DNA from 4 places in the Streptomyces recifensis genome. Region 2 is predicted to be linked to each of the others. Evidence: riboswitches for the same ligand, from Rfam matches in the RefSeq annotation. Region 2 holds a riboswitch; each other region holds the start of a gene.
The links. A riboswitch is a leader RNA that binds a small molecule or an ion and turns the genes downstream of it on or off. The one in region 2 is predicted to bind cobalamin.
Positions count from the first base shown of each region.

Region 1: linked by a shared signal. The riboswitch ahead of metE (5-methyltetrahydropteroyltriglutamate--homocysteine S-methyltransferase) and the one ahead of CCN33_RS14555 (DUF4430 domain-containing protein) in region 2 are both predicted to bind cobalamin.
Region 3: linked by a shared signal. The riboswitch ahead of CCN33_RS09045 (CoA-acylating methylmalonate-semialdehyde dehydrogenase) and the one ahead of CCN33_RS14555 (DUF4430 domain-containing protein) in region 2 are both predicted to bind cobalamin.
Region 4: linked by a shared signal. The riboswitch ahead of CCN33_RS03225 (ribonucleoside-diphosphate reductase subunit alpha) and the one ahead of CCN33_RS14555 (DUF4430 domain-containing protein) in region 2 are both predicted to bind cobalamin.

Region 1 is NZ_MUNH01000137.1:18,197-23,914, forward strand. Features, by position in the region: gene aceA (isocitrate lyase) at 1-313, shown strand, start outside; gene aceB (malate synthase A) at 412-2,004, shown strand; gene CCN33_RS08985 (3-hydroxybutyryl-CoA dehydrogenase) at 2,001-2,870, shown strand; cobalamin riboswitch at 3,058-3,277, shown strand; gene metE (5-methyltetrahydropteroyltriglutamate--homocysteine S-methyltransferase) at 3,448-5,718, shown strand, end outside.
Region 2 is NZ_MUNH01000239.1:11,122-16,839, reverse strand. Features, by position in the region: gene CCN33_RS14565 (prenyltransferase/squalene oxidase repeat-containing protein) at 1-926, shown strand, start outside; gene CCN33_RS14560 (cobalamin-binding protein) at 967-1,887, shown strand; gene CCN33_RS14555 (DUF4430 domain-containing protein) at 1,901-2,386, opposite strand; cobalamin riboswitch at 2,550-2,693, opposite strand; gene CCN33_RS14550 (hypothetical protein) at 2,826-3,224, opposite strand; cobalamin riboswitch at 3,286-3,409, opposite strand; gene CCN33_RS14545 (hypothetical protein) at 4,034-4,597, opposite strand; gene CCN33_RS14535 (SDR family oxidoreductase) at 5,600-5,718, opposite strand, start outside.
Region 3 is NZ_MUNH01000137.1:28,704-34,421, reverse strand. Features, by position in the region: partial or broken gene CCN33_RS09055 (AAA family ATPase) at 1-389, shown strand, start outside; gene CCN33_RS09050 (ECF transporter S component) at 386-1,210, shown strand; cobalamin riboswitch at 1,272-1,445, shown strand; gene CCN33_RS09045 (CoA-acylating methylmalonate-semialdehyde dehydrogenase) at 1,674-3,197, shown strand; gene CCN33_RS09040 (acyl-CoA dehydrogenase family protein) at 3,205-4,353, shown strand; gene CCN33_RS09035 (enoyl-CoA hydratase/isomerase family protein) at 4,350-5,426, shown strand; gene mmsB (3-hydroxyisobutyrate dehydrogenase) at 5,423-5,718, shown strand, end outside.
Region 4 is NZ_MUNH01000049.1:9,215-14,932, reverse strand. Features, by position in the region: gene CCN33_RS03245 (GntR family transcriptional regulator) at 1-196, shown strand, start outside; gene CCN33_RS03240 (DUF3311 domain-containing protein) at 335-598, shown strand; gene mctP (monocarboxylate uptake permease MctP) at 595-2,205, shown strand; gene CCN33_RS03230 (GNAT family N-acetyltransferase) at 2,345-2,851, shown strand; cobalamin riboswitch at 2,915-3,040, shown strand; gene CCN33_RS03225 (ribonucleoside-diphosphate reductase subunit alpha) at 3,166-5,547, shown strand; gene CCN33_RS03220 (ribonucleotide-diphosphate reductase subunit beta) at 5,547-5,718, shown strand, end outside.

The sequences.
Region 1 (5,718 bases), on a different contig from region 2:
CGACGACCAGATCGCCAAGTTCCAGCGCGAACTCGGCGCGATGGGCTACAAGTTCCAGTTCATCACGCTCGCCGGGTTCCACTCGCTCAACCACGGCATGTTCGACCTGGCCCGCGGCTACGCCGACCACGGCATGACCGCCTACGTCGACCTCCAGGAAAAGGAGTTCGCCGCCCAGGAGCAGGGCTTCACCGCCGTCAAGCACCAACGCGAGGTCGGCACCGGGTACTTCGACCTGGTCTCCACCGCCGTCAACCCCACCTCCTCCACCACGGCACTGGCCGGATCCACGGAGGAAGAGCAGTTCCACTAGGCCACTGAGCCGGACGCTTCGCGCTCCGGCCGACTCCGGCCAGCGGAGGGGGCGAAACCGTCTCCGTCCCCTCCGCTCCCACATCTCAGGAGAGCCCGATGACCACCACCGCACTCACCCATAAGGTCCGTGTCCTCGCCGCGCCCGGTCACCGGCACGACGAGATCCTCACCCCCGCCGCCCTGGACTTCGTCGGCCGCCTCGTCGGGGCGTTCGCGTCGCGTCGGCTGGAACTGATGAAGGAACGCCGCCGACAGATCCTGCGTCTGGCGTCGGGCTCGCCTCTCGACTTCCCGATGGTCACCGCCGCGGTGCGGGCTGACGACGATTGGCGTGTGGCGCCGCCCGCGCCAGGTCTGACCGACCGCCGGGTGGAGATCACCGGGCCGCCGGACCGACGGATGGCCGTCAACGCTCTCAACTCCGGTGCCAAGGTGTGGATGGCGGACTTCGAGGACGCAACCGCGCCACTGTGGGACAACATCGTCGGTGGGCAGCTCAACCTCTTGGACGCCATTGAGCGCCGGATCGACTTCACCACCCCAGAGGGTAAGGAGTACCGACTGGGTGAGCAGGTCGCCACGATCATGGTCCGCCCGCGCGGCTGGCACCTCGACGAGGAGAACCTGGAGTGCGACGGCCGCCCTGTGCCGGCCGCGCTCGTCGACTTCGGCCTGTACTTCTTCCACTGCGCCCAGCGACAGATCGACGCCGGACACGGCCCGTACTTCTACCTGCCCAAGCTGGAGAACCGCTACGAGGCGCGGCTGTGGAACGACGTGTTTCTCCTCGCCCAGGACCTGCTGGGCATCCCGCGCGGCACCGTTCGGGCCACCGTGCTCATCGAGACGATAACGGCCGCGTTCGAGATGGAGGAGATCCTCTACGAGCTGCGCGAGCACAGTGCCGGGCTGAACGCTGGCCGCTGGGACTACCTGTTCAGCCTGATCAAGACCTTCGGCCACCGCACCGACTTCCTCCTCCCGGACCGCGCGAAGGTCACCATGACCGCCCCATTCATGCGCGCGTACACCGAACTCCTCGTGCGTACCTGCCACAAGCGCGGCGCACACGCCATCGGCGGGATGGCCGCCCAGGTCCCGGGCAAGGACCCGGCCGCGAACGAGGCCGCGTTCGCCAAGGTCAGGCTGGACAAGGAGCGGGAGGCAGAGGACGGCTTCGACGGTTCCTGGGTCGCCCATCCGGCGCTCGTCCCCGTCTGCCGCGACGTGTTCGACGGTGTCCTCGGCGGGCGTCCGCACCAGCTCGACCGTGTCCGCGACGATGTCGAGGTCACCCCGGCCGACCTCCTGTCCGTCCGCCGCATCAGCGGTCCGCCCACCCCGGACGGAGTGCGCACCAACATCTCCGTCACGCTGCGGTACTACGCCGCCTGGCTGCGCGGCCAGGGCGCCGTCGCCATCGACGGCCTGATGGAGGACGCGGCGACCGCCGAGATCGCCCGTGTACAGATCTGGCAGTGGCTGCGCCACCAGGTCATCGACCGCGAGACCGTGGAGCAGATCCTCGACGAGGAGTCTGTCGCGCTTGGCGCCGAGTACCCCTGGGCACCCGTCGCCGACATCCGCGCCCTCTTCGAACGCACTGCGCTGACCGGCGAGTTGCCGCTCTTCTTCACACCGGACGCCTACACCCGCCACCTTGTGCGTCGGCCGGAGGTGCAGGCGTGAGCGGGGGCATCACGCGCGTCGGCGTGGTCGGCGGCGGGCAGATGGGGGCTGGAATCGCCGAGGTGTGTGCACGGGCCGGGCTGGAGACCGTGGTCTGCGAGGTGGACGCGGTCGCTGCCCGCGCCGCACAGAACCGGATCGTCGACTCCCTGGACCGTGCCGTACAACGAGGCAAGCTGAGCCGTGAGGCTGCCGACGATGCTCAGGCCCGGCTCGTCTTCACCGGCGACCTGGACGCCCTGGCCGACCGGCAGCTCGTCGTCGAGGCAGTCATCGAGAACCCGGAAGCCAAGACCGAGGTCTTCGCCGCCCTGGACAAGATCGTCGAAGATCCTGCCGCCATCCTGGCCACCAACACCTCCTCTCTGCCGATCATGCGGCTGGGCATGGCGACATCCCGCGCGGACCGGGTCGTGGGCCTGCATTTCTTCAACCCCGTCCCCGTCCTGCCGCTGGTCGAGGTGGTCACCTCGCTGCACACGACTGCCGAGACGACGGCTCTGGTGGAGGACTTCGCTACCCGCACGCTCGGCAAGACGGTCATCCGTTCCCAGGACCGGGCGGGCTTCGTCGTCAACGCCCTGCTCGTCCCGTACCTGCTCTCCGCCGTCCGGATGGCGGAGTCCGGGTTCGCCGCGGCCGCCGCCATCGACGCGGGCATGGAACTGGGCTGCGCCCACCCGATGGGACCATTGAAGCTGGCCGATCTGATCGGCCTGGACACCGTGGCCTCCATCGCGGAATCGCTCTATGACGAGTTCCGTGAACCCCTCTACGCGCCGCCGCCGCTGCTCATGCGGATGGTGGAGGCGGGGCTGCTCGGCCGGAAGACAGGCCGGGGGTTCCACATTTACGACCAGGGCTGAGGGCCTGGTACGACGCGGGCTGAGGGGCCCGCACCGCCGCAGGCGTGAGGGTCCCCCGCGGCGCGACAGGGAAAGGGGCGGGAAGCGTGTGCGGCGCCTCCCGCCCCTCGCCGTGCCACCCGCCGCATGCCCTGACCCCGCCTTCCGGATGCTGGACGGCGCTCTTCCCTTCACGGCGCCAACCCGTAGGCTGACCACAGCAGCTGGTTCGCCCTGTCCGCCAGGCGGGGTGTCGTAAGAGGGAACCCGGTGGGAATCCGGGACTGCCCCGCAGCGGTGAGCGGGAACGACCGCCGTCATACGCACTGGGTCCGAGGTACTGGGCCTGGGAAGCGACGGCCAGTAGGTGTCCTCCATGGGGGGACGTGCCCGCGAGTCCGAAGACCTGCCAACTGCCCGCGTACGGACCATTCCGTGCGCGGAGATTCCGGTGACCTCGAGGGCGGGTCGGCGTACATACCAGACGGAGCGACCGTGCTGTTGCCGCGCGGGGTCTTTGCCGTCCGGTTCGTCATTCCCTTCGCGCTCTCGTCCCGTCTCCGGGATCTCAGGGATTCATCTCGCGAAGGAGATCTCCGTGACCAGCAAGTCCGCAGCCGCGGCAGCACGGGCCACCGTGTACGGCTACCCCCGCCAGGGACAGAACCGGGAACTGAAGAAGGCCATCGAGGGCTACTGGAAGGGCCGCGTCACCGCCGACGCCCTCCGTGCTACCGCCACCGGCCTTCGTCGCACGAACTGGCATCAACTCGCCGAGAGTGGCATCCATGAGGTGCCCACGGGCGACTTCTCGTACTACGACCATGTCCTGGACACCACCGTCATGGTGGGCGCGATCCCCGAGCGGCACCGCGCAGCGGTCGACGCCGACGCGCTGGGCGGCTACTTCGCCATGGCGCGCGGTACCCAGGAGGTCGCTCCGCTGGAGATGACCAAGTGGTTCGACACCAACTACCACTACCTCGTCCCCGAGCTGGGCCCGGACACCGTCTTCAGCGCGAACTCGGTCAAGCAGGTCGCGGAGCTGAAGGAGGCCCTCGCCCTGGGGCTGACCGGACGCCCCATCCTGGTCGGTCCGGTCACCTACCTCCTGCTCGCCAAGCCCGCTCCGGGCGTGCCCGCCGACTTCGAGCCGCTCACCCTCCTGGACCGGCTGCTTCCCGTGTACGCCGAGGTCCTCGCCGATCTGCGCGCGGCGGGCGCCGAGTGGGTGCAGCTCGACGAGCCCGCCCTCGTGCAGGACCGCACGCCGGCCGAGCTGAACGCCGCCGAGCGCGTCTACCGCGAGCTGGGGGCTCTGGAAGACCGGCCGAAGCTGCTGGTCGCCTCCTACTTCGACCGGCTCGGCGACGCGTTGCCGATCCTGGCCAAGGCTCCGGTCGAGGGCCTCGCGCTGGACTTCACCGAATCGGCGGCAGCCAACCTGGAGGCGCTGGCCGCTGTCGGCGGACTGCCCGGCAAGCGCCTGGTCGCCGGAGTCGTCAACGGCCGCAACATCTGGATCAACGACCTGCAGCAGTCCCTGTCCACGCTCGGCACCCTCCTCGGACTCGCCGACCGTGTCGACGTCGCCGCTTCCTGCTCGCTGTTGCACGTGCCGCTGGACGCAGCAGCCGAGCGGGACATCGAGCCGCAGATCCTGCGCTGGCTCGCCTTCGCCCGGCAGAAGACCGCAGAGATCGTCACCCTCGCCAAGGGCCTGGCCCAGGGCACCGACACGATCGCCGCCGAACTCGCCGCAAACCGCGCCGACTTGGCCTCCCGCGCGAACTCCCCCATCACCCACGACCCAGGCGTCCGGGCCCGCACCGAGGCCGTGACGGACGCCGACGCCCGCCGCTCCCAGCCGTACGCCGAACGGGCCGCCGCCCAGCGCGCCCACCTCGGCCTGCCCCTGCTGCCGACCACGACCATCGGCTCCTTCCCGCAGACCGGCGAACTGCGCACCGCCCGCGCCGGCCTGCGCGCCGGACGCATCGACACGGCCGGCTACGAGGAGCGCATCAAGGCGGAGATCCAGGAGGTGATCTCCTTCCAGGAGAAAGCCGACCTGGACGTCCTGGTACACGGCGAGGCCGAACGCAACGACATGGTCCAGTACTTCGCCGAACAGCTCACCGGCTACCTCGCCACCCAGCACGGCTGGGTCCAGTCCTACGGCACACGCTACGTCCGGCCACCGGTCCTGGCCGGCGACATCTCCCGGCCCGAGCCGATGACCGTGCGCTGGACGACGTACGCGCAGTCCCTCACCGACCGCCCAGTCAAGGGCATGCTCACCGGGCCGGTCACCATGCTCGCTTGGTCCTTCGTCCGCGACGACCAGCCCCTCGGCGACACCGCCCGCCAGGTCGCCCTCGCTCTGCGCGACGAGGTGGGCGACCTGGAGGCGGCCGGTACCTCCGTGATCCAGGTGGACGAGCCCGCGCTGCGCGAGACCCTGCCGCTGCGCGCCGCCGACCGGGCCGCCTATCTGGCCTGGGCGACGGAAGCGTTCCGGCTCACCACCGCCGGGGTTCGTCCGGACACCCAGATTCACACGCACATGTGCTACGCCGAGTTCGGCGACATCGTCCAGGCCATCGACGACCTCGACGCCGACGTCATCAGCCTGGAGGCCGCCCGCTCCCACATGCAGGTCGCCCGCGAACTCGCCGCCCACGGCTACCCTCGCGAGGCAGGACCGGGTGTCTACGACATCCACTCCCCCCGGGTGCCGAGCGCCGAGGAGGCCGCTGAACTGCTCCGCACCGGCCTGAAGGCCATCCCTGCCGAGCGACTCTGGGTCAACCCCGACTGCGGTCTGAAGACCCGCGGCTGGCCGGAGACGCGCGCGTCCCTGGAGAAC
Region 2 (5,718 bases):
CCGTCTTCGCGGCCCTCGCCCTGAACGGCGCGAAGACGCAGTCCGGGCAGGCCCGCATCCCGCAGGCGCTGCGCGACGCCGTGATCACCCGTCTGCGGGCCAACCAGCACAACGACGGCGGCTGGAACTACAGCAAGGCCGAGGGCAACCCCAGCCAGCTCTCCGCCGCGAGCGACGTCGACATGACCGGAGCGGCGATGGCCGCGCTGTGCGTGTCGGGCGTGCCGAACACCGACACCGACATCGTGCAGGCCAAGGCGTTCCTGAAGAGCAAGCTCGTGCCGAACAGCGGCGCGTTCAACGCCATGTTCGGCGTCAACACCGACTCCAACGGCTGGGCGGTGTCCGGCCTCAACGCCTGCGGCATCGACCCGCAGACCGGGGACTTCCGCACCTCCATGGGCAAGACACCGGTGGACTTCCTGATCGCGCAGCAGTTCAACCCGGGCGGCGGGTTCAAGTACCTCCCCTCCGACACCTCGCCGACGGCGTACTCCTCGATCGACGGTCTGCGGGCCGTGGCCGGCGGTGGCTTCACGGCCACCCCGCCAGTTCCCACCACGCCGGGTGCGCCGCAGTGGGTGAGCCAGTCCTCCCTCACCTCAGGTACGGCGACGAAGCTGGCGCTCACCGTGGACGACGGCGCGGGCAATCTGAAGGTGTGCTCCGTCGCCCTCACTCCGACCGGCTCGACGACCACGCTGGGCGCCGTCCTCGACGCGGCCACGAGCGGCGCGACGCCGTCCGGCTGCGTCACGAGTGTGACCCCGTCCTCCGGCACCGGCACCATCACGGCCGTCAACGGCAAGGCCAACAGCGGATCCAACACGTGGAAGGTCAGCATCGACGGCTCGTCGTTCACCTCCGCCACGCGGGGCGCGGTCGTCGGCGTCGGTGACACGATCGCCGTGCGCTGGGGCGCCTGACGGCAGCCCTGTCGGACGCGGCGGGACCTAGAGTCGGGGTATGCGCATCGTCTCCCTGCTGCCCGCCGCGACCGACATCGTCGCCGAGCTCGGGCTGTCGGACCAGCTGGTCGGCCGCACCCACGAGTGCGACTGGCCACCGCGCGAGGTGGCATCCGTACCCGTGGTGACCGGCGCGGACCTCGACCAGGACGCGCTGTCCAGCAGGGAGATCTCCGACGCCGTCGGCGGGTCGGCGCACTCGGGCTCGTCGCTGTACACGCTCGACACCGAGGCTCTCGCGGCCCTGCGCCCCGACGTGATCCTCACCCAGGACCTGTGCGCCGTGTGCGCCGTGTCGTACGAGAAGGTCAGCCGCACGGTGCGACTGATGGACGCCGACACCCGAGTCCTCAGCCTGGAGCCCCGCACCCTCGAGGACGTCCTGGATTGCCTGGTCACGGTGGGCGAGCTGCTCGGCGTACGGGAGCAGGCGGAGCGGAAGCGGGCGGCGCTGCTGGCCCGGCTGGACCGGGTCCGTAAGGCGGTTGCGGGACGTGCCCGACCACGGGTGGTGGCGATCGAATGGCTCGACCCGTTGTGGCCCGCCGGGCACTGGGTGCCCGAACAGATCACGGCCGCGGGCGGCGAACCTCTTCTCGCCGCGCCGGGCGAGCACACCAAGCCGATGACCTGGGAGGCGGTCCGCGCCGCACAGCCGGACGTGGTCCTGGTGCTGCCGTGCGGTTTCCCACCCGAACGCACCCTGCGGGAAGCCGCATTGCTCACCGGACTGCCGGGCTGGTCGGATCTGCCGGCCGTCCGGTCCGGCCGCGTATGGGTGCTGGACGGACCGTCCCACTTCAATCGACCGGGGCCACGGGTGGTGCGGGGGGCGGAGGTGCTCGCCCATGTCCTGCACAGCGTGCGGACCGGCGAGGAAGTCGCACCGGCCGAGGCACATCCGTTCCCCGGCCGGTGACGACAAGGAAGGATCAGAACGCCGTCCAGGTGAACGTCACCTTGTCACCGGCGTTCAGCTTGAACTGGCAGCCGCCCACCGGGGCGGAGGTGCCGTTGACCGAGATGTTCCAGTAGGCGCTGCCACCACCGCTGACGTTCTTGATGGCATCGACCGAGTAGTCGTCGAACGACGCGTACCAGGTGCCGTCCCAGGTGAAGTGCCGCTTGCGCGCCGCGTCGTCGAGAGCCGCCGTCGGCGTCGGCACGGCGGACGGGTTGGCGCCGCCGTTGGTACCGTCGCATCTGTGCGTGCCGCCCGTCGCGGTGGTGACCCCATGACCGCGGGTTCTGATCTTCCCCTTGAACAGCAGGCCGTCCGGTCCCTGCACAGTAAGTGTCACCCTGACGGGAGCGTTCGTGCTCGGCGTGCTGTCGGCGTGCGCGACCGGCGCGGAGGCGAGGGCGAGTCCGAGGACGGTTGAGGCGATCATAGTGCGACGTGCGGATGTACGGTGCAAGGCTCGAGCCTTCCTGATGAGGTGGCCCGCAGCCCATCACCGTGCGGACGGGAAGGCACCAGAGCCTGTGGTCCACGGCCGTGGTGTACGACGGCTGGACGGCACCGACCAGGGCGACCCGAACGAGGCTCTCGGCTTCGCGCTGCAGACCATGACAGTGGGAAGCAATTCAGGGCACGCGCCAGGTATCCCGACTCGCGGCCTCGCGGCCGCACACGGTTGCAGGTCAGCGCCGGACTCCCACCGGCTTCCCCCACGCACGCACCTATGCGGTTGTAATGCGCACAGCTCGCGCACCGACGCCGGTCGACGTTCTCGGGTCGTGCGCGAACTGCGCTCATCTTATGGTCAGTTGGAGATACTCAACCAGTTTTCTTGATACCGGTCTCACGAACAGCCGCAGTCGGGGAACCCCCGAGTTACGCACGATGCGGAAGGCTCAGGAGCCCACGGTGCGCCGCGGCGGCGTGAGGGTGTACAGGTCAAGGATGTCGGGCAACGGAGCTACCCCCGGACCACCGGCACGCACCCAGGTGACGATATCCTCGGTCGCGTCCGGATCGTTGACGAGCCCTAGCCAGACCGGTCGTGCGCCGGCGGCGCGTCCGGCGGCGGACGGCTGTACGACGATGACGTTGGCCTGGTCGCACACATCGAGGCAGTCGGAGATGCGCACGGGTACCTCCGCTCGCAGTCGCGCGGTCTGCGCCGCGTGATCGACTCCCGTCACCTTGGGGGTGCCGCAGCAGCAGTCGCGGCATACGACGACGCGGCAGGGCACCGGTTCGGCGCCCTGCCGAACCTCTGTCGCTGTCGTTTTCGTGGGCTTCTTGGGCATGGCGCCGCTCCCCTTTTCCGGGGAGATCCGCCCCGGGGTCGCTCGAGGAGGCGACCGCGTGAGTCTCCTGGCTCCCGGGTCGCGACACGCCCCGGCCCTTCTCACCCGCATCAGGGCGGTGGGGCTGCCAGGGCTCGCGCACCGGTCACAGTGGCGGGACCGCGCCGGATTCCCACCGGCTTCCTCGGACCGCCGTCGCCTTATGTCGCTGATCATCATCTCATCATGCGACGCTGGCCCCTCCTCTGGCCGCCACGCGGAACGGCTCCCGCGAGCGGTCCGGCCGCGGGAGCCTTCGTCGTGCGCCTGCCCCGTGAAAGGTGAGAAGACCGTCAAACGAGCGTCACACGCAGGAAGCGACCGGCCCACTCGATGGCTCAGGTGCAGCCCCACAGACCTGGGCGCCATCGGCACGGCAACCTCCTCCACCCGTTCATGGGTGCCCACCCCAGGCCAGCCTGTCGACGGCTGCCCCTCCCTGTAGGTGCCCGGACGGGCCGGTCGGCCAGGGAGGGGAAACCGGCCCGCCCGGGCGATCAGGGGCGCTGGTGTGTCACAGGCCCACGTCCCGGGAAAGCGCCGGGTGGACAGCCGGGGTCGGCGGACTGAGAACCCAGCCGAGGGGCATAAAACGGCAGGTGGGGCTGCCCGCGAAGACGAGGGACAGCCGCGGGCACCGGATGCCGCGCGCCCGACATCCGGCATTGGCGGGGGCGGTGGTGGATGTGGCCGCCACGCGCATGGGCCAAACTGTGAGCCCCGGCCCGATTCCGGCGGGCCGGGGCTCACAGTATGCGCTCGGTTACGGCTTAGTAGTCGTCGTGGTGGCGCTTGACGACACGGAAGCTCGCCACGACACCCTTGTCGATGTCGATGCCCTTGGTCCAGCCGGGCTTCACGCCGTAGCTGGAGCTGTGCGGGCCGACGGTGGCGATGGGAGCGCCGTTGTCGCAGACGGCCCCGCGGAAGACCTCGACGGCCTTGCGGCTCTCGTTGCGGACGTTCAGGGTCTTCGCACCCAGGCCGCTGACCACGGTGATGCAGTCACCGGGGTGCGTGGAGTAGGACCGCTCGTTGATCTGGATGCGGCCCTTGTAGTCGCCGCCACCGCCCTCGTTGTTGTCGTCGTCGTCGTCCCAGTCGTTGCCCTCGTTGCCCTTGCCCTCGTTGCCCTTGCTGTTGCTGTTGCTGTTGCCGCCCGGGTTGCCCTTGGCGGTCCCGCCCTGCCCGCTGCCGCCGGATGCGGCGGCGACGGCGGCGGGGGCCTCCTGGGGCGCCGCAGCAGGGGCGGCCGAGGCGTATGTGATCCCGGTCGCGGCCATGGCCGCGGCAGCCGACACGGCAGCGGTGATCACGGTGGAACGAAGCTTCATCTCACGATCTCCTGTCGCACAGAGAGGCGTCGGCCCGTCGGACCGGCTCGTGGATGAACTTACCTACAGCCGACATGACCGGCATATCGGAAGATCGGGACTCGACTCCAAACAGGGTATTTCTGAGCCACCACAATGAACTGACGATATATCAGAAAAAGCGGTTGAACAGCAGATTAACATGCTATTAGATCCTTTCAGGTGACATTTTGATACCTCCTCACTTGCGTATTTGCGGCGCGTCGTTGCGGGCCGGGTCCGTTGAGCGGTGGTATGGACGGTGTCGTGAGTGCCGCGCTGCGTGTGCAGGCGGTCGTCACCGGCGTGTGTGGTCGGCTCGGGGCCCCCAGCTGATGGGCTGCGCCATGCCTGGACGGGTCCACACACTGGCCCACAGCGACCCCGCTTGGTGCCCGAGCTGGCCGGTGGAGTGGCAGCGTGCCTTCCACCTCGTCCGGCTCCGCCTGGAGGCCGACCGACCGCTGCCGACCGAGCCCGGCGACGTCGTGCACCAGGGCGAGGATCTCGGGCGGTGGGTACGCTCGGTCCGGCTCGGCTGGGACAACCTGACAACCGTGCAACATCGGAGAAGCGGTTGCCGGCAGACGTGTCGTCAACAGCGCCGCCGCGCAGTGGTGTGGATGAAAATGCGGCGGTCCCGGCCAGCATGCTGGCCGGGACCGCCGAAAGGGTGTGATCGTGAAGGGCGGTCGCCTACGCGGCGAAAGGCTCTGCAGGGCTTCAGCCGAACGATCGTCCCTGCAGGCTGTAGATGAGGCCCGGGGACACTGTCCCCTTCACCATCACGCCCTGTTCAACCACAGCGACCCGGCGGGCATTCCCGGTACGGCAGGGTCCCGCGGCCCAGCACGGCTCGTGCGCGCCGCCTCCCGTCACGCGGCAGCCTTCATCCACCAGCCGGGCGACAACCACGAGAGCCGCCCCGGACGAAGGTCAGGTGCCGCATGATGTTCGGAGCGACCCCTCGATGCGATGGGTGGGTCAGTGCGGATGGAGGATGTCCTCCAGGCCGACTCGGGCCAGGAAGTCCCGGCGGATGCGGTCTGCGACCTCGCTGACTTCTTCGCTGCCGTCGTTCGCGGGATCCACGTGGACACGGA
Region 3 (5,718 bases), on a different contig from region 2:
GCGATCTGTCGGAAGGCCAGAAGCTCGCGCTCGTCCTCGCCATCCAGCTCTCCGCCGCGCCCCGGATCGTCCTGCTGGACGAACCGACCCGCGGCCTGGACTACCGGGCCAAGACGGCACTGATCGGCATCGTGGACGCCCTCGCGGCGGAGGGCCGCGCCGTCGTCATCTCCACCCACGACGTCGAGTTCGCCGCACGCGCCGCCGACCGGGTGGTGGTCATGGCCGAGGGAGACGTCGTCGCCGACGGACCCACTACCGAAGTCATCGTCTCCTCACCGACCTTCGCCCCCCAGACGGCGAAGATCCTCGCCCCGTTGCCCTACCTGACCGTCCGGCAAGTGGCGCGGGAACTGGCGACCGCCGACGACGAGGGAACACGTCCATGAGCACGCGCATCGGCACGGCCATCCGGTTGACCCCACGCGTCGGCGTGGTCATGGCACTGGCCGCCTTCCTCGGACTGGTCGCCTTCTTCTGGCCGTTCGTGGTCGCGCCGGGCAAGTTCGGCTCCAACTACGCGCCCCCGCTCATCTTCGGCGTCCTGCTGGTGCTCGTCCTCTGCGTGGTGCTGTCGGAGATCGCCGAAGGCGGCATCGACTCCAAGGCACTCGCCATGCTGGGCGTACTCTCCGCCGTGAACGCCGCCCTGCGCCCGCTCGGTGCCGGCACGGCGGGCATCGAGACCGTCTTCTTCGTCCTCGTGCTGGCGGGGCGGGTCTACGGCCCCGGCTTCGGCTTCGTCCTCGGCTGCACCTCGCTGTTCGCCTCCGCCCTGATCACTGGGGGAGTGGGACCGTGGATGCCGTACCAGATGTTCGGCTGCGCCTTCGTGGGGATGCTCGCCGGATTTCTGCCTGGGGCGAGCGGCCGGCGTGAGGTGCTGATGCTGGCCGTGTACGGCTCGCTGTCCGGCTACCTCTTCGGCTTCCTGCTCAACCTCTCCTTCTGGCCGTTCTCCCTGGACCCCAACAGCTCCATCGCCTACCTCCCGGGCCTGCCCTTCACCGAGCAGTGGCACCGCTACATCGCCTTCGACCTGGCCACCTCGCTGGGCTGGGACACCGGGCGGGCGATCACCAACTTCGCGTGCGTGCTGTTGGCCGGCCCCGCCGTGCTGACCACCTTCCGGCGCGCCGCACGCAAGGCCCGCTTCCGGGCGCCCGTGCGCTTCGCGGCCCCCCGGACGGCCGAATCCGAACCCCGCTGACCTCGAACACCACCGGAACCCGGCTTGCGGGGGTGGATTTACTAGGACGTCCAACTATATATTCGATGGGTAGGCCCGCGGTGCAGGGAAGCCGGTGTGATTCCGGCACGGTCCCGCCACTGTGACCGGGGAGCACGCCGTCGAGCAGGACGCCACTGACGAGCTGGATGTCGGGAAGGCGGACGGCGCGCGCTGATCCGGGAGTCAGGATACCGGCCGTGGGATGTTCCGTGTTGTCCACGAGGATGGAGCTGACACGCATGGCACCGGTGCGCATTCACGATCCCGGCGGACTCCGCCGCAGGCGTCATACACGCCGCATTCCCGTCGTCACCGCTTGACGGTTCGCACGCCATTCGCGTTCTCGCGCCGCCCCCGCACGCCTGTGTACGCCACCGCGTCCACGTGTGCCGGTTCGGCGCGGCCATCCCGGATCACCCTCACCTGACGAGAGCAGGCACCCATGATCCGTCCGAACGACCCCACCGACGTACGTGAGCTGACCCATTTCGTCGGTGGCAAGCACACCCCGGGAACATCGGGGTTCCACGGTGACGTGTACGACCCCAACACCGGCGAGGTCCAGGCCCGCGTGCCCTTGGCGGACCGGGCCGAGACCGAGGCGGCGATCGGTGTCGCCGTCGACGCCCAGCGCGAGTGGGGCGAGTGGAACCCGCAGCGCCGCGCCCGCGTGCTGCTGCGCTTCCTGCAGCTCGTCGAGCAGGAGAAGGACGCGCTGGCCCGGCTGCTGTCCTCCGAGCACGGCAAGACCATCGCCGACGCCCACGGCGACATCCAACGCGGCCTGGAAGTGGTGGAGTTCGCCACGGGCATCCCGCACCTCCTCAAGGGCGAGTTCACCGACAACGCGGGCACCGGCATCGACGTCCACTCGCTGCGCGCGCCGCTCGGCGTTGTCGCCGGGATCACGCCGTTCAACTTCCCGGCGATGATCCCCCTGTGGAAGGCCGCCCCGGCGCTGGCCTGCGGCAACGCCTTCGTCCTCAAGCCCTCCGAACGCGACCCGTCCGTCCCGCTCCGGCTCGCCGAACTCTTCCTGGAGGCGGGACTGCCGGCCGGCGTCCTGAACGTCGTCAACGGCGGGCGGGAAGCCGTCGACACCCTCCTCGAAGACCCGCGCGTCGCCGCCCTGGGCTTCGTCGGTTCCACACCGATCGCCGCGCACGTCTACGCCACCGCCGCCACCCACGGCAAGCGCGCCCAGTGCTTCGGCGGCGCCAAGAACCACATGATCGTGATGCCGGACGCCGACCTGGACCAGGCGGTGGACGCCCTGATCGGCGCTGGGTACGGATCGGCGGGTGAACGCTGCATGGCCATCTCCGTCGCCGTACCGGTGGGCGAGGACACCGCCGACGCGCTGGTCGCCCGGCTGAAGGAGCGCATCGGCAGCCTGCGGATCGGCCGCAGCGACGACCCCGAGGCGGACTTCGGTCCACTGGTCACCCGGGAGGCGGTGGACCGAGTGCGCTCCTACGTCGACCTCGGCCTCGAGGAGGGAGCCGAACTCGTGGTGGACGGGAGGGACTTCGTCCTGCCCGGTCACGAGAGCGGCTTCTTCGCCGGAGCCTCGCTGTTCGACAGGGTCACCCCGGCGATGCGCATCTACCAGGAGGAGATCTTCGGGCCGGTGCTGTCGGTGGTGCGCGCCGCCGACTACGACGAGGCCCTGCGCCTGCCCAGCGAGCACCCCTACGGCAACGGCGTCGCGATCTTCACTCGCGACGGGGACACCGCCCGCGACTTCACCCGACGGGTGAACACCGGCATGGTCGGCGTCAACGTGCCCATCCCGGTGCCGGTCGCCTACCACACCTTCGGCGGCTGGAAGCGCTCCGGCTTCGGCGACCTCAACCAGCACGGCCCGGACGCCATCCGCTTCTACACCCGCACCAAGACCGTCACCTCCCGCTGGCCCGCCGGCCTGCGCGAGGGTGCGAGCTTCACGATCCCCACGATGGGATGAGCGCCGTATGACCACCACCCTGCTCACCGAGGACCAGCAGGCCCTCGTGGAGACCACACTCGACTTCGCCCAGGACCATCTCGCACCCCGCGCCCTCGACTGGGACCGGGACAAGCACTTCCCCGTCGACGTGCTGCGCAAGGCGGCCGGGCTCGGCCTCGGCGGCGTCTACGTCCGTGAGGAGTACGGCGGTTCGGGCCTCAGCCGGGCCGACGGCGTACTCGTCTTCGAGTCCCTCGCCTCCGGCTGCCCGTCCATCGCCGGGTACCTCTCCATCCACAACATGGTCGCCTGGATGATCGACCGCTACGGTGCCGACACCCAGCGGGAGCGGTGGCTGCCCCGGCTGTGCGCCATGGAGGACCTGGCCAGCTACTGCCTGACCGAGCCGGGAGCCGGCTCGGACGCGGCGGCCCTCACGACCCGGGCCGTACGGGACGGCGACGAGTATGTGCTGACCGGCGTCAAACAGTTCATCTCCGGCGCGGGCGCCTCCCAGGTGTACGTCGTGATGGCGCGCACCGGCGGCACCGGCGCGGACGGTGTCTCCGCGTTCATCGTCGACAAGGACGACCCCGGTCTCACCTTCGGTCCGAACGAACGCAAGATGGGCTGGAACGCCCAGCCCACCCGACAAGTGGTCCTCGACGGCGTACGGCTGCCCGCCGACCGGCTCCTCGGCCGCGAGGGCGAGGGCTTCCGCATCGCGATGACCGGCCTGAACGGCGGCCGCCTCGGCATCGCCGCCTGCTCCCTCGGAGGCGCCCGCAGCGCCCTCGACCGCAGCCTCGCCCACCTCGCCGACCGGGAAGCGTTCGGCGCCCGGCTGCTCGACGCCCAGGCACTGCGCTTCCGGCTCGCCGACATGGCGACCGAACTGGCCGCAGCCCGTGCCCTGGTCCAGCAGGCCGCGCAGGCGCTCGACCGGGGTGACCCGCAGGCGCCGTACCTGTGCGCCATGGCCAAGCGGTTCGCCACCGACACCGGGTACTCGGTCGCAGACCGAGCGCTCCAACTGCACGGCGGCTACGGCTACCTCAGCGAGTACGGCATCGAGAAGATCGTCCGCGACCTGCGCGTCCACCAGATCCTGGAAGGAACCAACGAGATCATGCGCGTCATCGTGGCCCGCGGCCTGACGGAGGCGCTCGGATGACCGCCACCGACGAACCCGTCCTGTTCCACACCACCGGCCGGGCCGCCCACATCACCCTCAACCGGCCCAGGGCCCTCAACGCCCTCAACCACGAGATGGCCCGCCGCATCGACGCGGCCCTGACATCCTGGGAACGCGACCCGGCCGTGGAGACCGTGGTCATCACGGGCGCCGGGGAGCGCGGCCTGTGCGCCGGCGGCGACATCCGCGGCATCCACGACGATGCCCGAGACGGCGACGGCATTGCCTCGGCCGCGTTCTGGCGCGACGAGTACCGCCTCAACGCCCGCATCGCCCGCTACCCCAAGCCGTACGTCGCGATCATGGACGGCATCGTGATGGGCGGCGGGGTCGGCGTCTCCGCGCACGGCAGCGTCCGTATCGTCACCGAGCGGTCGAGGATCGCCATGCCGGAGACCGGGATCGGCTTCGTCCCGGACGTCGGAGGCACTTACCTGCTCGCCCTCGCCCCCGGAGAACTGGGCGACCACCTGGCACTGACCGGCGCACAGATCGGTGCCGGTGACGCCCTGCTCTGCGGACTCGCCGACCACTTCGTACCGGCCGACGCAGTCCCGCACTTCGTCAGCGATCTCGCCGACCATCCCGTGCGAGAGGCGCTCGCCGGCCATGTACAGCCGCCGCCCCGAGGCGAGTTGGCCGGTCGGCGGGAGTGGATCGACGCCTGCTACGCAGCCGACACCGTCGAGGAAATCGTCGACCGGCTTCTCGCGCACGGCGACCCCGCTGCCAAGGAGGCCGCCGAGACCCTGCTCGCCAAGTCCCCCACCGCCCTGAAGGTCACCCTCGCCGCGGTGCGCCGAGCCCGGCGCCTCGGCCCGCTGGAGCGGGTCCTCGACCAGGAGTACCGCGTCTCGTGCGCCGCCCTGCGCACCCCCGACCTGGTGGAGGGCATCCGCGCCCAGGTCATCGACAAGGACCGCGACCCGCACTGGTCGCCGGCCACCCTGGTCGAGGTGACGGACGCCGACGTCGAATGCTTCTTCGCCCCGCTCGGCGAGCACGAACTCGGACTCGCCGGACCTGACGCCGCCACGGAGGTGGCCTGGTGAACCGTACCGTCGCATTCATCGGACTCGGGCACATGGGCGCCCCCATGGCCGCCAACCTGGTCAAGGCGGGCCACCGTGTCCGCGGCCATGACCTGGTACCGGACGCCCTGGACGGCGCCACGCGGACGGGGGTGGAACCCGCGTCGTCAGTGGTCGACGCGGTCGCCGACGCCGAAGTGGTCATCACCATGCTTCCCATGGGCAGCCACGTCCTGCACCTCTACGACACTGTCCTGACGGCGGCCCGGCCGGGCACTCTCTTCGTCGACTGCTCCACCATCGACGTCGCCGA
Region 4 (5,718 bases), on a different contig from region 2:
GGCCGAGGAGACCATCGAGACCTCGCTGGCGACCCCGCGCGAGGCGAGCCTGCTCGGCACCGACGTGGGCCTGCCGATGCTGCTGCTGTCCCGGCACTCGGTGGACCGGGAGGGCCGCCCGGTGGAGTGGGTGCGCTCGGTGTACCGGGGTGACCGCTACAAGTTCGTGGCGCGGCTTCGGCGTCCGCAGGACTGACCGGCTCCGTCCCCCGCTTCTTGGGCCCCACCAGCTCACATCGCCATATCGATACCCGGACGAGGGCTTCCGCTCCGCCGTGCCGTCACCTAGATTGCGTGCGCATTACGCGTGATCAACGAGGGGACGGAGTCCGGCATGCCCGACGATTCTGAAGTGAGGCAACCGGTGGTGACACCGGTCCGAGTGGTCATCGGGCTGTGTCTCGTGGCGCCGTTCGTGGCGATGCTGTGGGTGGGTTCGTTCTCCAAGGTGGACCCGACGTTCATCGGCATCCCGTTCTTCTACTGGTACCAGATGCTGTGGGTGCTGGTCTCCACCTCGCTCACCATGACCGCGTACCAGCTCTGGCAGCGCGACCAGCGCTCCCGCAAGGCCCGGAGCGGGGGTGTCTCGAAGTGAAGGACGGCGTCAACGGCGTGGCGCTCGGCGTCTTCGTCTTCTTCTTCCTCGCGGTCACGGTCCTGGGCTTCCTCGCCTCGCGCTGGCGCAAGGCCGAGAACGAGCACTCGCTGGACGAATGGGGCCTGGGCGGCCGGTCGTTCGGCACCTGGATCACCTGGTTCCTGCTCGGCGGCGACCTGTACACGGCGTACACCTTCGTCGCGGTGCCGGCGGCGATCTACGCGGCCGGCGCGTCCGGGTTCTTCGCGGTGCCGTACACGATCCTGGTGTACCCGCTGATCTTCACCTTCCTGCCCCGGCTGTGGTCGGTCTCGCACCGGCACGGTTACGTCACGACCTCCGACTTCGTGCGCGGGCGCTTCGGCTCCAAGGGTCTTTCGCTGGCCGTGGCGGTCACCGGAATCCTGGCGACCATGCCGTACATCGCGCTCCAACTGGTCGGCATCCAGGCGGTGCTGGACGTGATGGGCGTGGGCGGCGGTGAGGACACCAACTGGTTCGTGAAGGACCTGCCGCTGCTGATCGCCTTCGGTGTGCTCGCGGCGTACACGTACTCCTCGGGTCTGCGGGCCCCGGCGATGATCGCGTTCGTGAAGGACACGCTGATCTACATCGTCATCGCGGTGGCGATCATCTACATCCCGATCAAGCTGGGCGGGTTCGACGAGATCTTCGCCAAGGCGGGCGAGAAGTACACCGCCGCCGGTGCGGGCGGACTCGTCCCGGCTCCGGCGGGCCAGTGGACGTATGCCACGCTGGCGGTGGGATCGGCGCTCGCGCTGTTCATGTACCCGCACTCGATCACCGCGACCCTCTCCTCCAAGAGCCGCGAGGTCATCCGGCGCAACACCACGATCCTGCCGCTGTACTCCCTGATGCTGGGGCTGCTGGCGCTGCTGGGCTTCATGGCCATCGCGGCCGGGGTGAAGGTCACCAACGGGCAGCTCGCCATCCCGCAGTTGTTCGAGGACATGTTCCCGGACTGGTTCGCGGGCGTGGCGTTCGCGGCGATCGGTATCGGCGCGCTCGTCCCGGCGGCGATCATGTCGATCGCGGCCGCGAACCTGTTCACCCGCAACATCTACAAGGACTTCATCAAGCCCGACGCGACGCCCGAGCAGGAGACCAAGGTCTCCAAGCTGGTCTCGCTCCTGGTGAAGGTGGGCGCGCTGGTCTTCGTCCTCACCATGGACAAGACGGTCGCCATCAACTTCCAGCTCCTGGGCGGCATCTGGATCCTCCAGACCTTCCCCGCCCTGGTCGGCGGCCTCTTCACCCGCTGGTTCCACCGCTGGGCCCTGCTGGCCGGCTGGGCGGTCGGCATGGTCTACGGCACCCTCGCCGCCTACGGCGTCGCCTCCCCCACCCAGAAGCACTTCGGCGGCTCCGCCAAGGAGATCCCCGGCATCGGTGAGATCGGCTACATCGGCCTGACGGCCTTCGTCCTGAACGTCGTCGTGACGGTGGTCCTCACCTTCGTCCTCAAGGCCGTGAAGGCCCCCGACGGCATCGACGAGACCACCCCCGCCGACTACACCGCCGACGCGGGCGACCCCGGCGTGGAGGTCGAACTCCCCCCGGCGACAGCGGGCACCAGCCACTAGGGCCTCTCGTTTGGATCTTGCCGGGCTCGCGGGGTCCGGCCTGATCCAAACGAAAGAGCCTAGAGGTCCGCACCTTTTCGGCCACGGGCCGCCGTCATGCGAAAGCGACGGCGGCCCGTCGTCGTACACACTGCCGGGCATGGACCTCCTCATCAGAGACGCCGACCCGGCCGAGTACACCGCCCTGGGCGAGATCACCGCGCAGGCGTACCTCCAGGACGGCCTGCTGGACTTCGGGGAGAGCGACGCCTACCTGGGTGAGCTGCGGGACGTGGCCCGGCGGGCGGCGGACGCGGAGATCCTGGTGGCCGTGCGCGGGGACGTCCTGCTGGGCGGGGTCACCTTCGTCCCGGCCGGCGGCCCCATGGCCGACATCGCGGGCCCGGGCGAGGCCGAGATCCGGATGCTGGCGGTCGCGCGGGCCGGCCGGGGCCAGGGAGCCGGGGAGGCCCTCGTACGGACCTGTGCCGACCGGGCACGGGCCCTGGCGGGCTGTCACGGCCTCGTCCTCTCCACCCAGCCCACGATGCACGCCGCCCACCGCATCTACGAACGCCTCGGTTTCCACCGCACCCCGCACCGCGACTGGAACCCGTTGCCGGGCGTTTCGGACCTCGCTCTGCTCACTTACGAGTTGACCCTCTGAAGCCGCCGCGACACACAACAGACACAACATCTGGGGGTGACGCGACAGGGCGGCACTAGATGTATGCTCATGCTCGCTGTCGTCGCAGGGGAATCCGGTGCGAATCCGGAACTGTCCCGCAACGGTGTACTCGCGTGCTTCGCGCATGCCAGCGTCAGTCCGAGGACCTGCCGACAGCGGCGCCCGGCCGTCCGGCCCGGGTGCTCGAAGACGTCCGGGCCTCGTGGAGTGGGCCGGTGGACGCGACGCCGCGTGCGCTCGTGCCCTCTCATACCCTCCGCCAGGCCCCCGTGCCCAGCGAGGGAGAGCCCCACGTGACCATCGCGCCTGCCGATCCGGCTTCAGCCACCCCGGCGACCGAGGCCCCTGTGGAGAACGACGGCCCCGGTGCCGCGCTGCTGCGGACCCTGACCGAGCTGACCGCCGACCTCCCCGACGCGGACCCCGGCCGGGTCGCGGCCGCCGCGCTGCGCGGCCGGTCGGCGCGCGCCGACGAGGCGGAGCTGCGCGAGCTGGCCACCGAGGCCGCCGCCGGTCTGATCTCGGAGGACCCCGCGTACTCCCGGCTGGCCGCCCGGCTGCTCACGCTCTCCATCCGCGCCGAGGCCGCCTCGCAGGGCGTGACCCGCTTCACCGAGTCGGTGGCCGTGGGCCACCGCGAGGGCCTGGTCGCCGACCGCACCGCCGACTTCGTGACGCTGCACGCCGCCCGGCTGAACGCCCTGGTCGACACCGGCGCCGACGACCGGTTCGGCTACTTCGGCCTGCGCACCCTGTACAGCCGCTACCTGCTCCGCCATCCCATCACCCGCAAGGTGATCGAGACCCCGCAGCACTTCATGCTGCGCGTGGCGAGCGGTCTGGCCGAGAACGACAGCGCCCCCGCCGTGGACGAGGTGGCCGCGCTGTACGGCCTGATGAGCCGCCTGGACTACCTGCCCTCCTCCCCCACCCTGTTCAACTCCGGTACGCGGCACCCCCAGATGTCGTCCTGCTACCTGCTGGACTCCCCGCTGGACGAGCTGGACTCGATCTACGACCGCTACCACCAGGTCGCCCGCCTCTCCAAGCACGCCGGCGGCATCGGCCTCTCCTACTCCCGCATCCGCAGCCGGGGTTCGCTGATCCGGGGCACCAACGGGCACTCCAACGGCATCGTCCCGTTCCTGAAGACACTGGACGCCTCGGTGGCCGCGGTGAACCAGGGCGGCCGGCGCAAGGGCGCGGCCGCGGTGTACCTGGAGACCTGGCACTCCGACATCGAGGAGTTCCTGGAGCTGCGCGACAACACCGGTGAGGACGCGCGCCGTACGCACAACCTGAACCTCGCGCACTGGATCCCGGACGAGTTCATGCGCCGGGTCAACGCCGACGAGTCGTGGTCGCTGTTCTCCCCGGCGGACGTGCCCGAGCTGGTCGACCTGTGGGGCCCGGAGTTCGACGCGGCCTACCGCAAGGCCGAGGAGGCGGGCCTGGCGAAGAAGTCCATGCCGGCCCGCGAGCTGTACGGCCGCATGATGCGCACCCTCGCGCAGACCGGCAACGGCTGGATGACCTTCAAGGACGCCGCCAACCGCACCGCCAACCAGACGGCGCTGCCGGGCAACGTGGTGCACTCCTCCAACCTGTGCACGGAGATCCTGGAGGTCACCGACGACGGGGAGACCGCGGTCTGCAACCTCGGCTCGGTGAACCTGGGCGCCTTCGTGGCCGACGGGGACATCGACTGGGAGCGGCTGGACGAGACCGTCCGTACCGCCGTGACCTTCCTCGACCGGGTCGTGGACATCAACTTCTACCCGACCGAGCAGGCCGGCCGTTCGAACGCCAAGTGGCGCCCGGTGGGCCTCGGCGCGATGGGCCTCCAGGACGTCTTCTTCAAGCTGCGTATCCCCTTCGACTCCCCCGAGGCGAAGGCGCTGTCCACGCGGATCGCCGAGCGCATCATGCTGGCCTCCTACGAGGCGTCCGCCGACCTCGCCGAGCGCAACGGCCCGCTCCCCGCCTGGGAGCAGACCCGTACCGCCCGGGGCGTGCTGCACCCCGACCACTACGACGTCGAGCTGACCTGGCCGGAGCGCTGGGCCGCGCTGCGCGCCCGGATCGCCGAGGTCGGCATGCGCAACTCGCTGCTGCTGGCGATCGCGCCGACGGCGACCATCGCCTCCATCGCGGGCGTGTACGAGTGCATCGAGCCGCAGGTGTCCAACCTGTTCAAGCGCGAGACGCTGTCGGGCGAGTTCCTCCAGGTCAACGCGTACCTGGTGCAGGAGCTGAAGAACCTCGGCGTGTGGGACGCCCGCACCCGTGAGGAGCTGCGCGAGGCCAACGGCTCGGTGCAGGGCTTCGCCTGGATTCCCGAGGACGTGCGGAACCTGTACCGCACGGCCTGGGAGATCCCGCAGCGCGGTCTGATCGACATGGCCGCCGCCCGCACCCCGTTCCTCGACCAGGCTCAGTCGCTGAACCTCTTCCTGGAGACGCCGACCATCGGCAAGCTCTCCTCGATGTACTCCTACGCCTGGAAGTCGGGTCTGAAGACCACGTACTACCTGCGTTCGCGCCCGGCGACCCGGATCGCCCGCGCGGCGGGCCGCGCCCAGGAGACCAAGACCATCCCCGTCCAGCAGGCGGCCGACCCCGACGCCGTCGCCTGCTCCCTGGAAAACCCCGAGTCCTGCGAGGCCTGCCAGTGATGACCGAGAAGAACCTGCTCGACCCCGGCTTCGAGCTGACTCTCCGCCCCATGCGCTACCCGGACTTCTACGAGCGCTACCGGGACGCGATCAAGAACACCTGGACCGTCGAGGAGGTCGACCTCCACTCGGACGTCGCCGACCTGGCGAAGCTCTCCCCCGAGGAGCAGC